DNA from 2 places in the Acidihalobacter yilgarnensis genome. Region 1 is predicted to be linked to the other one. Evidence: predicted binding sites of a transcription regulator. Region 1 holds the regulator's gene; the other holds the start of a gene.
The links. Region 1 encodes sigma-54, which starts transcription at its own class of promoters, with help from an activator protein. Its sites were predicted from a motif close to TGGCANGNTNCNTGCTT; they were not measured.
Positions count from the first base shown of each region.

Region 2: the regulator sigma-54 is predicted to act here: its motif matches at 4,008-4,024, upstream of glnA (glutamate--ammonia ligase).

Region 1 covers NZ_CP017415.1:3,045,975-3,051,430, reverse strand. The annotation lists gene rapZ (RNase adapter RapZ) at 1-217, opposite strand, end outside; gene hprK (HPr(Ser) kinase/phosphatase) at 214-1,158, opposite strand; gene BI364_RS14750 (PTS sugar transporter subunit IIA) at 1,167-1,631, opposite strand; gene hpf (ribosome hibernation-promoting factor, HPF/YfiA family) at 1,655-1,975, opposite strand; gene BI364_RS14740 (RNA polymerase factor sigma-54) at 2,212-3,672, opposite strand; gene lptB (LPS export ABC transporter ATP-binding protein) at 3,746-4,471, opposite strand; gene lptA (lipopolysaccharide transport periplasmic protein LptA) at 4,468-5,040, opposite strand; gene lptC (LPS export ABC transporter periplasmic protein LptC) at 5,009-5,456, opposite strand, start outside.
Region 2 covers NZ_CP017415.1:3,354,397-3,359,852, reverse strand. The annotation lists gene ntrC (nitrogen regulation protein NR(I)) at 1-522, opposite strand, end outside; gene glnL (nitrogen regulation protein NR(II)) at 519-1,592, opposite strand; gene BI364_RS16145 (DUF4124 domain-containing protein) at 1,738-2,385, opposite strand; gene glnA (glutamate--ammonia ligase) at 2,507-3,916, opposite strand; gene BI364_RS16135 (cation diffusion facilitator family transporter) at 4,109-5,281, opposite strand; gene BI364_RS16130 (sulfurtransferase TusA family protein) at 5,356-5,456, opposite strand, start outside.

The sequences.
Region 1 (5,456 bases):
CCTTGAAGCCGCGCAGTTCTTCGATGCCGCTACGCGCATCGATGCCGACGGCCGCCTCGTCGTAGAGTTTCACTTTGGGGCTGAGCAGGTTGTCGACGAAGGCCGGGAGCAGGCCGAGGTGCAAATTGTCTATGCAATACAGACCCTCGTCCTCGAGGGCATGCAAGGCAACGGTCTTGCCGGAGCCCGAAAGGCCGCTGATGATGATCAGTCTCACGATTCGCTCTCGAGGCGTTGTTGCTGTCGCTGAATCAGGTCGTCCGCTGCATCATAACCGGATTGCAGCAACAGGTGTTTGCGTACAGAGGCTTCGACCAGGACCGCCAGGTTACGGCTGGGCGCGACGGGGATTTCGATGACGGGTATCTCAACCCCGAGCAGGCGTCGGATGCGCGTGATCCCGTACAGTCGATGCTCGTCCTCGTGACGGGTGCTGTGGCTGTGGCGCAGGTCTATGATTAGCCTGAGATATTTGTTCAGTTTGATTGCATTGTCACCGTACATGGCGCGCACATTGAGTATGCCGAGCCCGCGTACCTCCAGCATATCCTGCAGGACGTGTGGGCAGCGTCCCTGCAGGATATCCGGCGTGATGCGGGCGAACTCGGGTGCGTCGTCCGCGACCAGGCGATGACCTCGGGTGATCAATTCCAGTGCCAATTCGCTTTTGCCCACATTGCTGTCACCGGTGAGCAGCAGGCCAGTGCCGAGCACTTCCATGAACACGCCATGTGTGGTGGTAGTCTCGGCGAGTGCCTCGCTGAGGAAATAGCGTAATGTGCTGATGAGTTCGTGCGTGGCCAGGGGGGAAACGAGCAGCGCGATACCCGCATGCTCGGCAAGTTCGATCATCCGGGTGTCCGGAGATTCTCCGCCACCGACGACGATCACGACGCTCTCGCCGTTGAGCAGTTGTGACAGGGCGTGCTCGCGGGTGGTGGTGTCGAGTTGCTGCAGATAGGCGAATTCGCGGCTACCCAGTACCTGTACGCAGTGCGGGTGTATCAGGTTGAGATGGCCTACCAGGGTGGCGCCGCCCCAGTGAGTATCGGCCGCAGACAGACGCTGCCCTCCGCTCGAACGTCCCGCCACCCAGGAAAGTTCGAGGCGTTTGCCGAGGGCTTGATAGAGGGTTTCAGCGGAGAGCGTGGCGTCCATGACGTCGCCTAGGCGGCGTGCCTGGCATCCCAGTCATTGAGCAGTCCCAGGGCGGACTCGCTGTCGTGGGCACCCCGTAGTTGTTGCACGGTGATCGGGTCGCTGAACAACTGAGCCAGTCTTGAGAGCGTGTCCAGGTGTTCGCTGGTGCACTCCTCGGGGACCACCAGGGCGAACAGAAGATCAACCGGCGCCTGGTCGGGGGCATCGAAATCGATGCCCCCGTTCAATTTGATGAAGGCGGCCTGGGTTTCCTTGAGGCCAGCCATGCGGCCGTGCGGTATCGCTACGCCATGTCCCAAGCCGGTACTGCCCAGGCGCTCGCGTGCGAGCAGGGTATCGAAGACCTCATTGGAGGAAACCTGTCCACCCTTGGCCAGGAGTTCGCTTAGTGCCTCCAGTGCCCGCTTTTTACTGTGGATGTCCGCATCGTTGAGGATGCGTTCGGTCGTGAGTAATTCGCCTATCTGCATGGTTCAGGTGTCGCCTGTGTGTTTCAGATGGCCGTGCGTTTGGTCGCTTCGGCCTTGTGATGGTCTTTGGTCTTTTCCTTGTGCTTGATCACCTGCCGGTCGAGCTTGTCGACGAGCGAGTCGATAGCGGCATACATGTCTTCGTCGACGGCATCTGCGAAGAGTTGGTTGCCGCTGAGGTTCAGACTGGCTTCGGCCTTCTGACGCAATTTCTCTACGGAAAGAATTACGTGGACATCGATCATATTGTCGAAGTGTCGTTCGAGACGCTGGAATTTGTCGCTTACGTAGTCGCGTAGTGCATCGGTCAACTCTACGTGGTGCCCAGACAGGTTGATTTGCATACGATACTCCTCGTTGAGGGCTGTGTCTTAACTGCCCATTTGGGGGCGGTGCCATCATGGCCGACGTTGCTCGCCGTCCGCGGTTCCCTGTGCGGGGCGTGGACGGCGGGTAACATCTCCCACCGCCGGGTTTCGACGCTGGCGCCCGACTGTGCTCCCTGGTCACGGCCGGAATGCGGGTGTCGGTCCGTATTGCGCCAAGTCGAAGAATTTTGTGAGATCTCCATGATTTGAGTCTAGTTGAGTCGTTTGCGATCGCTGGAGGACGGAATGTTCATGCCCTCTCGGTATTTGGCGACCGTGCGGCGCGCAACCTGTATCCCCTTCTCGCTGAGCAGATCTGCGATCTTGCTGTCCGACAAAGGTTTGTCGCCGGGTTCGGATTCGACCAGTTTGCGGATCATGGCGCGAATCGCGACTGCGGAGCATTCACCGCCATCGGCGGTACCGACGTGGCTGGAGAAGAAGTACTTGAATTCGAAGATGCCGCGGGGCGTGTACATGTATTTCTGGGTAGTGACGCGAGAGATGGTCGATTCGTGCATTTCGACCTGTTCCGCAATGTCGCGCAGGACCAGGGGCTTCATCGCCTCCTCGCCATATTCGAGAAACCCCCTCTGCTGCTCGACGATGGCAGTGGCGACACGTAGCAAGGTTTCGTTACGGCTTTGCAGGCTTTTGATGAACCAGCGCGCTTCCTGCAGCTGATTTTTCATGTAGGTGTTGTCAACGCTGCTGTCTGCGCGCCGTACCATTGATGCGTAGGTGGAATTCAAGCGTAGGCGCGGCGCAACTTCAGAGTTGAGCTCCACGCGCCAGCGCTGACCCTGTTTGCGGACCGTCACGTCGGGGACGATATATTCGGGTCGGCTATTGCTGATCTGTGCACCAGGCCGCGGATTGAGCGACTGGATCAGTGCGATGGTTTCCTGCAGGCCAGCCTCGTCCAGTTCCAGGTGGCGCATCAGTGCCTTGAGATCGTGATTCCCGAGCAGGTCGATATGGGATTGCACCAAGCGCCGCGCCTGTATCAACCACGGTATATCTTGTGGCATCTCAGAAAGTTGTATGTCGAGGCATTCCGCCAGATTGCGGGCGCCGCAACCTGGAGGATCTAGCCGTTGCACGAGATGGAGGACGGCCTCGATGTCCTCGATTTCGAGATCGGCCTGCAATTGCGCGGCGAGTGATCCACGGATGTTCTCGATATCCTCCTGAAGATAACCGTCACCGCCGATCGAGTCGATCAGGGTCATGGCGATCAGGCGATCCTGCTCGTTCATGGGTGCCAAGTGCACTTGCCAGAGCAGATGATCGATCAGCGACTCGCCATCGCCGCTTTGTGATTCGTAGGGGTCGCGGTCATCGGCTTCGGACGAGCCGGAGCCCGCTGCGGTTGGCGGCTCGTAAATATCGTCCCAGGCACTGTCGACCGGCAATTCGTCTGGGATGGTGTCTTGGGATGGGTTGTCTTCGGCGGCGCCTTCGCGAGATTCGCCGTTGATTTGCTCGCCATCCGCGCCCTCAACTCGCCCGGAATCCTCGTCGACCTCGAGCATCGGGTTGGTTTCCAGGACTTCCTGAATATGTGTCTGTAGCTCGAGTGTCGAGTACTGCAATAGGCGTATGGCCTGCTGCAGTTGAGGCGTCATCGCCAGGGATTGCCCCAGCCGGAGTTGAAGTGAAGGCTTGATCATCGCGTTTGATGTTTATCTTGAATTCGCGTTTAACGCAATGGTCATCGTCGGACTCTTGGGTATCTCGGGTTGCTTACAGGCGGAAGTCCTGACCCAGATAGACCTCGCGGGCCTTCTGGTTGTCCAGGATATCTTCCGGGGTGCCTTCGGCAAGCACATGCCCGTCGCTCAATATATAGGCGCGCTGACAGATGCCGAGGGTCTCACGTACGTTATGGTCGGTAATCAAGACGCCAATATCCCGGTCGCTCAAATGTCGCACGATGCGCTGAATATCGAGCACCGAGATGGGATCGACACCGGCAAAGGGTTCGTCTAGCAGGATGAATGCGGGCTCGGCTGCCAAGGCACGGGCAATCTCCACACGCCGTCGTTCACCACCGGAGAGGCTGAATCCGCGACTGCTGCGAATATGCCCGATCTGCAGTTCATCCAGCAGACTTTCCAGGGTTTCATTCTGTGCCTTGGGGTCGAAATTGTCACGCAGTTCGAGTACCGCGCGGATATTGTCTTCGACGCTGAGGCGGCGGAATACCGAGGCTTCCTGAGGCAGATAGCCGACGCCCATGCGCGCGCGCGCATGCATGGGGAATCGGGTGATGTCCTGATCATTGAGGCGAATATGGCCAGAATCTGGCTGGATCAGGCCCACGATGATGTAAAAGCAGGTGGTTTTACCCGCGCCGTTGGGGCCGAGCAAGCCGACGATCTCACCGCTGCCCACGTCAAGCGACACCCCGCCAAGGACGTCGCGGCCGCGATAGCGTTTGGTGAGATCCGTGACGCTGAGTACGCTCATGGCGTGGATTTCTCCGCGCCGCCTTGGCCGCCGGGGACCAAAGTTGCCTTAACGCGATTGCCGGGCGCGCCAGCGGTGACGACACCGCTCTTCGTATCGTAGACGATGCGCGCGCTGCTGAAGGTGTTGCGTTCCTGGATCAGTTTGGCCTGTCCGTCGAGGTGGATTTCCTGGTTGCCGGGCAGATACAGCATGTGCGTGGCGTGTCCCTTCACCGGTTTGCCCTTGGGCGTGACATCGCTGAAGCTGGCGGGAGCCCCATCCATCGTCAGCCGTTCGACCGGGCCCTTGGGTGGTGCAATTACGGTCAGGCGTTCACCATCAATCGTCAGCGCGTTCTGCGTCACGTGGACGTGCCCGGTGTAGATGCCTATGCCGGTTTTCTGATCGAAATGGAATCGGTCTGCGCTGATGTGAACAGGGGCGTTACGCGAAACGGGGGGCGCACACCAGGCGTTCAGGGGCAACGATAGGGCGAATGCCGCTATCAGCCAGAATCGGCGTGCCCGTGTACGTCGACCGCTGGCGGCCCGTGAATCAGTGGGATGTCGTTGGGCGTGTGTAAACACTGTGCACGTCCTTTAGGAGGTCGATGAACTGCTGCTTGAAATTTGCACTCAGGCCAATGCCTTGCGTGACATACCCAGGACCCTCGATGCGGGTGGGGGCCGGGCTCGTCGCGGTCTGTTGACGGGTATCGACCGTCACGTTACTGGAAATCACGTGAATCGTCTGTCCCTGCGTGTTCTGTCTTGTGATGAGCACACGCTCTGGCATCTGCACGATGGTGTCGCCGGGCAGCAGGATGGCGCTGGGCGAGCGTAGCGTTACCGGCGGACCGCGCTCAGGATATACCACCAACACCGGATCGGTCAGCCGGGTGAGTCGGTCCGGTAGGGTATGTGTAAGGTGTACTGCCTGCAGGCGATAGCGGCGGTGCCCGTTGCTGCGCCACTGGGTCAGTGTCACGCCCTCTGCGGCGTAG
Region 2 (5,456 bases), 310 kb from region 1:
GCCCGATTCACCGGTGATCAGTACGGTGATGTTGGAGCGCGCCAGTCGGCCGATGGCGCGGAATACCTCCTGCATGGCCGGGGCCTCGCCGAGGATTTCCGGGGTTTCCTCGCGCGCGGCCTCCAGCTCAATCGCGGTCGTCTGCTGGCGTGCGCGTTGGCAGGCGCGACGGGCCAGTTCCACGGCCTCGTCGACGTCGAAGGGCTTGGGCAGGTATTCGAACGCGCCACCTTGGTAAGCTGCAACCGCGGCATCGAGATCCGAGTGTGCGGTGATGATGATGACTGGGATCTCGGGGTACTGGGTGCGCAGGCGTTCGAGCAGGTTGAGCCCATCCTGTCCGGGCATGCGGATGTCGCTGATGATGACACGCGGCCGCTGCTGCTCAAGTTGACGCAATACGGATTCGGCATCCTCGAAGACGGCGACCTCGAACCCAGCGCCGCCAAGCGCGCGCTCCAGTACCCAGCGGATCGAGCGGTCGTCGTCGACGACCCAGATCGTGTCCGTATTTTCGGTCATGTTTCGGTCCCCAGAGGGAGCAGAATGGTGAATTGTGTGTGCCCTGGCCGCGATTGACATTCGATCAATCCTCCATGCTGGGTTATCAGTGACTGGGAGATGGCCAAACCAAGTCCGGAGCCCTCTGGGCGCCCGGATACCATGGGGTAGAAAATACGGTCGATTAGCCCTTCGGGTACGCCGGGGCCATCGTCTACCACGTGGATAACGGCCACCAAGCGGTGGCGGACGCTGCCGATGGTGTGATTGCGTGTGATACGGGTACGCAGCAGGATTTCGCCGGAGTGACCGACGGCATGGACGGCGTTCTGCACGATGTTGAGCACAGCCTGGAAGATCATGTCCCGGTCGAACAGCAATTCAGGAATGCTGGGGTCGTAATCGGTGGCCAGTCGGATGTCCGCGGGCAGGTCGACATTGACCAGCTGACGGGCACGCTCAAGTACTTCGTGAATATTGCTGATGTTCATGCGCGGGCGACTGTTCGGACCCAGCATGCGGTCGACCAGCGCACGCAGGCGGTCGGCTTCGGCAACGATGATGCGAGTGTATTCGCGCAGGTCGTCTGCAATCAGTTCGCGTTCAAGCAATTGCGCCGCGCCGCGCAGCCCGCTCAGGGGGTTCTTGATTTCATGGGCCAACCCACGCAGTAACTCGCGTGCGGTGGACTGTTGGCTGAGCAGCCGCTTTTCGCGGGTGATGCGCAGCTGACGGTCGATGTGGCTGAGTTCAAGCATGACGCCATCCACGTATTCCCCGATGATCCAGGGTGTGATCGTGCAATCGACGTTGGTTTGGCGATGTCCGGGTAGATGCAGAAGCTTCTCGCGTTCCGTCAGTGGGTGCGCCGTAGCCACGGCCTCTCGCAGTGCCTCGATAAAGACCTCGTCTCCGGGGAACAGAAGTTCGGCCGGGCTACCGACGACATTTTGCGCGCTATGCTCGAGCAGCATCTCACCTGCTGGATTGAGCAGACGCAGGATCAATCCGCTGTCGAAGTACAGGATTGCGGTCGTGAGGTTGTCGAGTATCTCGGCTTCGGTCGGAACCATGTGGGTAGGCGGCATCATCGTTGTCATCATCGCACTGGCAAGCAAAAAGCGCGCCGTGTCTACAGGCCGCGTGTGGCCTATAGACACGGCAATAAGCGCAGATATTATGCACCAATATAGTGCGTGCTATCGGGGCTCGCGTGTGATGCGGGGAGGGGGGAGATCAGTTGGGGGCGTGAAACTGCGGCGCGCGGGGCATCATGGGTGCCCGAGGGGCTTGATGTACGCCGCCAGAAATACCATTGGGCGCAGGCGTGTTACCCGTGTTACCCGTACCCGGTGCCGCTTGCTGCGGGTTGAATAGGATGGAGTGGCGTAGCAGCGTGAAGCTGATGCCCGACGAGCGGATTGCGACACTACCGCCGGCAGTCTCGACGGCGGCATACAGCATATGGGTACCGCGATTGACGTTGCTCAGGGGTATCTGCGTGGAGGTGCCGCTGTATACCTGCGCGCCGTCCATGAACAGGCGTATGCGGTCGCCGGGCCGCAGGGCCGGCGAAAGGCTTAGCGAAACCGTGATGTCGCCGTTGTTGGCACGCACGGATTGATTGTTGGTTGGCGAGGTGATCGCCAGCGAGCGGTAGGGCGCCACTTGTCCGCTGGAGCCAGTGGCCGGCTGCGGCCCACTGAGTTGTTGCGGCGTTTGCATGGTGTTCAGCGGATGATTGAGCTCAAGCTTTTGGGCGTTGCCGTTGGGCGGCGGGACGTCTGAAAAGACGACATCGCCCTGGGCATTGACCCAACGATAGATCGTTGCCTGGGCCGCAGTAGTAAACAGCAGGCAGAAGATGAAAAGCAGGCGCGCCATTGGCGACAGCATAGGCCGGCACTGGCCCTGGCTGCAAGTGCTAGGCGACTTTGTCTGGACGCAAACGAAAGACGCCCCCGTTTCCGGAGGCGTCCGTCGTGCGATCTTCAGTGGAAGAAGATCAGAGGCTGTAATACATGTCGAACTCAACCGGATGGGTGGTCATCCGCATGCGGGTGACTTCCTCCATCTTGAGTGTGATATAGGCGTCGATGGCGTCGTCGGTAAATACACCGCCGGCGGTGAGGAAGGCGCGATCCTTGTCCAGGGCCGCGAGCGCCTGGTCGAGGGCACTGCAAACCTGAGGTATCTTCTTCTCCTCTTCGGGCGGCAGATCGTAGAGATTCTTATCCATGGCGTCGCCGGGATGGATCTTGTTCTGGATGCCGTCGAGGCCGGCCATCAGCATGGCCGTGAAGGCCAGATAAGGGTTGCCGGTGGAGTCAGGGAAGCGAACCTCAATGCGGCGCGCCTTGGGGCTGGACACCCACGGAATGCGGATCGAGGCCGAGCGATTGCGCGCGGAATAGGCCAGCATGACCGGGGCTTCAAAACCGGGGACCAGTCGCTTATAGCTGTTGGTCGAGGCGTTGGTTAGTGCGTTGATCGCATGCGCGTGCTTGATGATGCCGCCGATGTAGAACAGTGCGGTTTCGGACAGGCCGCCATAGAGGTCGCCGGCGAACAGGTTGACGCCATCCTTGGCCAGCGACTGGTGGACGTGCATACCGTTGCCGTTGTCGCCGACCAGGGGCTTGGGCATGAAGGTCACGGTCTTGCCATAGTTGTGAGCGACGTTCATGACCACGTATTTGAGTATTTGGTTCCAGTCGGCGCGGGTGACCAGCGTGTTGAACTTGGAGCCGATCTCGCACTGGCCGGCGGTCGCCACCTCATGGTGGTGCACCTCGGTGGGGACGCCCATTTCCTCAAGGACCAAGCACATGGCCGAACGCAGGTCCTGCAGGGAATCGACCGGCGGAACGGGGAAATAGCCGCCCTTGACGCCGGGGCGGTGACCGATGTTGCCTTCCTCGAACACCTTCTCGGAATTCCAGCCGGCCTCGTCGGAGTCGATCTTGTAGAACGCGCCCTGCATGTTGGAGCCCCAACGCACGTCGTCGAAGACGAAGAATTCGGGCTCGGGGCCGAAGAACGCGGTATCGGCAATCCCGGTCGATTTCAGGTAGGCCTCGGCGCGCTTGGCGATGGAGCGTGGGTCGCGCTCGTAGCCTTGCATGGTGGAGGGCTCAATGACATCGCAACGCAGGATCAGCGTGACTTCATTGAAAAAGGGATCGATGACCGCAGTGCTCGCGTCGGGCATCAGGATCATGTCGGAGGCCTCGATGCCCTTCCAGCCGGCGATCGATGAGCCGTCGAACATCTTGCCGTCCTCGAAGAGCGACTCGTCGATCGTGTGTGCCGGCACGCTCACGTGCTGTTCCTTGCCGCGGGTGTCGGTAAAACGGAAATCGACGTACTTGGCGTCGTGTTCCTTCATCATGTTGAGAACATCATTCGGGGACATGCTTATTGGCTCCTCACGCGTGGTTCGTTAGATATAGTTCCTGACTTGCAGCTCTGTTGCCGGCCGAGCCCCGCCGTGTGTTGCGATTCATAGGCACAAAAAATGCCAAGCTAAATGCCGGCGCGCCCGCTCCTGGCGACCGGCTGCGGGTAAGTGGTGCGCATTTATGGTGCGCAGCCATCGTATTTGCACCTAATCGGTGCGTTCGCAGCGGAAATAGACCTTTACCTCGCCGATTTCTGGTAGTGCCTTGCTCGCCGTGACGAGTTGTTCCGCGACAAGGCGGGCCATCTCTGCCGTTTCTACCGGTCCGCGGAGCGGCATGAAGAGATCGAGATGGGCTCGCCCGTTGAGATAGTGGAGATGAACGTTTTCGAGTTCCCTCGCCGCGGGGATATCTTTCCACTGTGCGCGTAGGGCTGCAAGCAGTGTCTGGCGTAGGGGTAGATGCGCACAGCTGGCCTCGCGTTCGTCATCCTCTGGATCGACATGCACCGTGACGTCGGAGACGTGCTCGTAGTGTTCGATCAGGTGGTTGCGAACGGCTTCGCCGATGTGATGGCCTTCCGAGACACTGATCCGCGGATTGACTTGAATATGGACGTCGGCCAGTGCCTCGCCGCCCATGCGGCGTGTGCGCAACGTATGTAGGTTCTTGACGCCGTCCAGCGCGAGGATGCTGCCGCGAATCGCCTGAACCTCGTCCGCATCGAGACCGGTGTCGATCAGCTCGCGTACACCGCTGGTCGCCAGTTGCCAGCCGATGCGCAGGATCATTGCCGATACGGCGATGGCAGCGATGGCGTCGAGGTGGTCGAAGCCGAGCAGCGTGCCGCCGATGCCCGCGAACACGATCAACGAGGAGAGGACGTCGGAGCGATGATGCCAGGCGTTGGCCTTGAGCAGCGTCGATTTAACCTGCTTCGCGACGTGCATGGTGTAGTGATACAGCGATTCTTTGGCGAGGATAGCCAAGGCGGCGAAGGCGAGTGCGATGGGTTCGGGGCCGGGGCCATGTTCGGGTTGCAATAGGTGGCTGAAAGCGTCGATGGCGATGCCGGTCGCCACGGCCATCAGCGCGAGGCCAACAATGACCGAGCCGAGGGTTTCGATGCGCCGGTGCCCATAGGGATGCTCGTCATCGGCATCCTGGCTGCCGTGTTTGGCGGCGAGCAGCACAACGACGTCGCTGGCGAGGTCGGAGAGGGTGTGCAGCCCGTCAGCGACCAAGGCCTGAGAGTGGGCCATGATTCCGCCCGCGATCTGGGCCGTTGAGACGACCAGGTTGACCAGGGAGCCGATCAGGGTGACGCGGCGCATGGCGCCGTAACGTGCGTCTGGAGTGGAGGTGTCGATGGTTTCCATGGCGCGCAAGGGGGGTCTCGTGTCGGGCTGGGGATTATGCCACCGGCGCGGGCGCAATACCCATGCCGTTAGCGTTAGCGTGTCGTGGCTTCGTTGGTCTGTATCAGAATCACCAGGCTGACCTCGCCTGCATCCTGATGCGACTCCAGTACGCGATGTCCATGTACGCGGCACC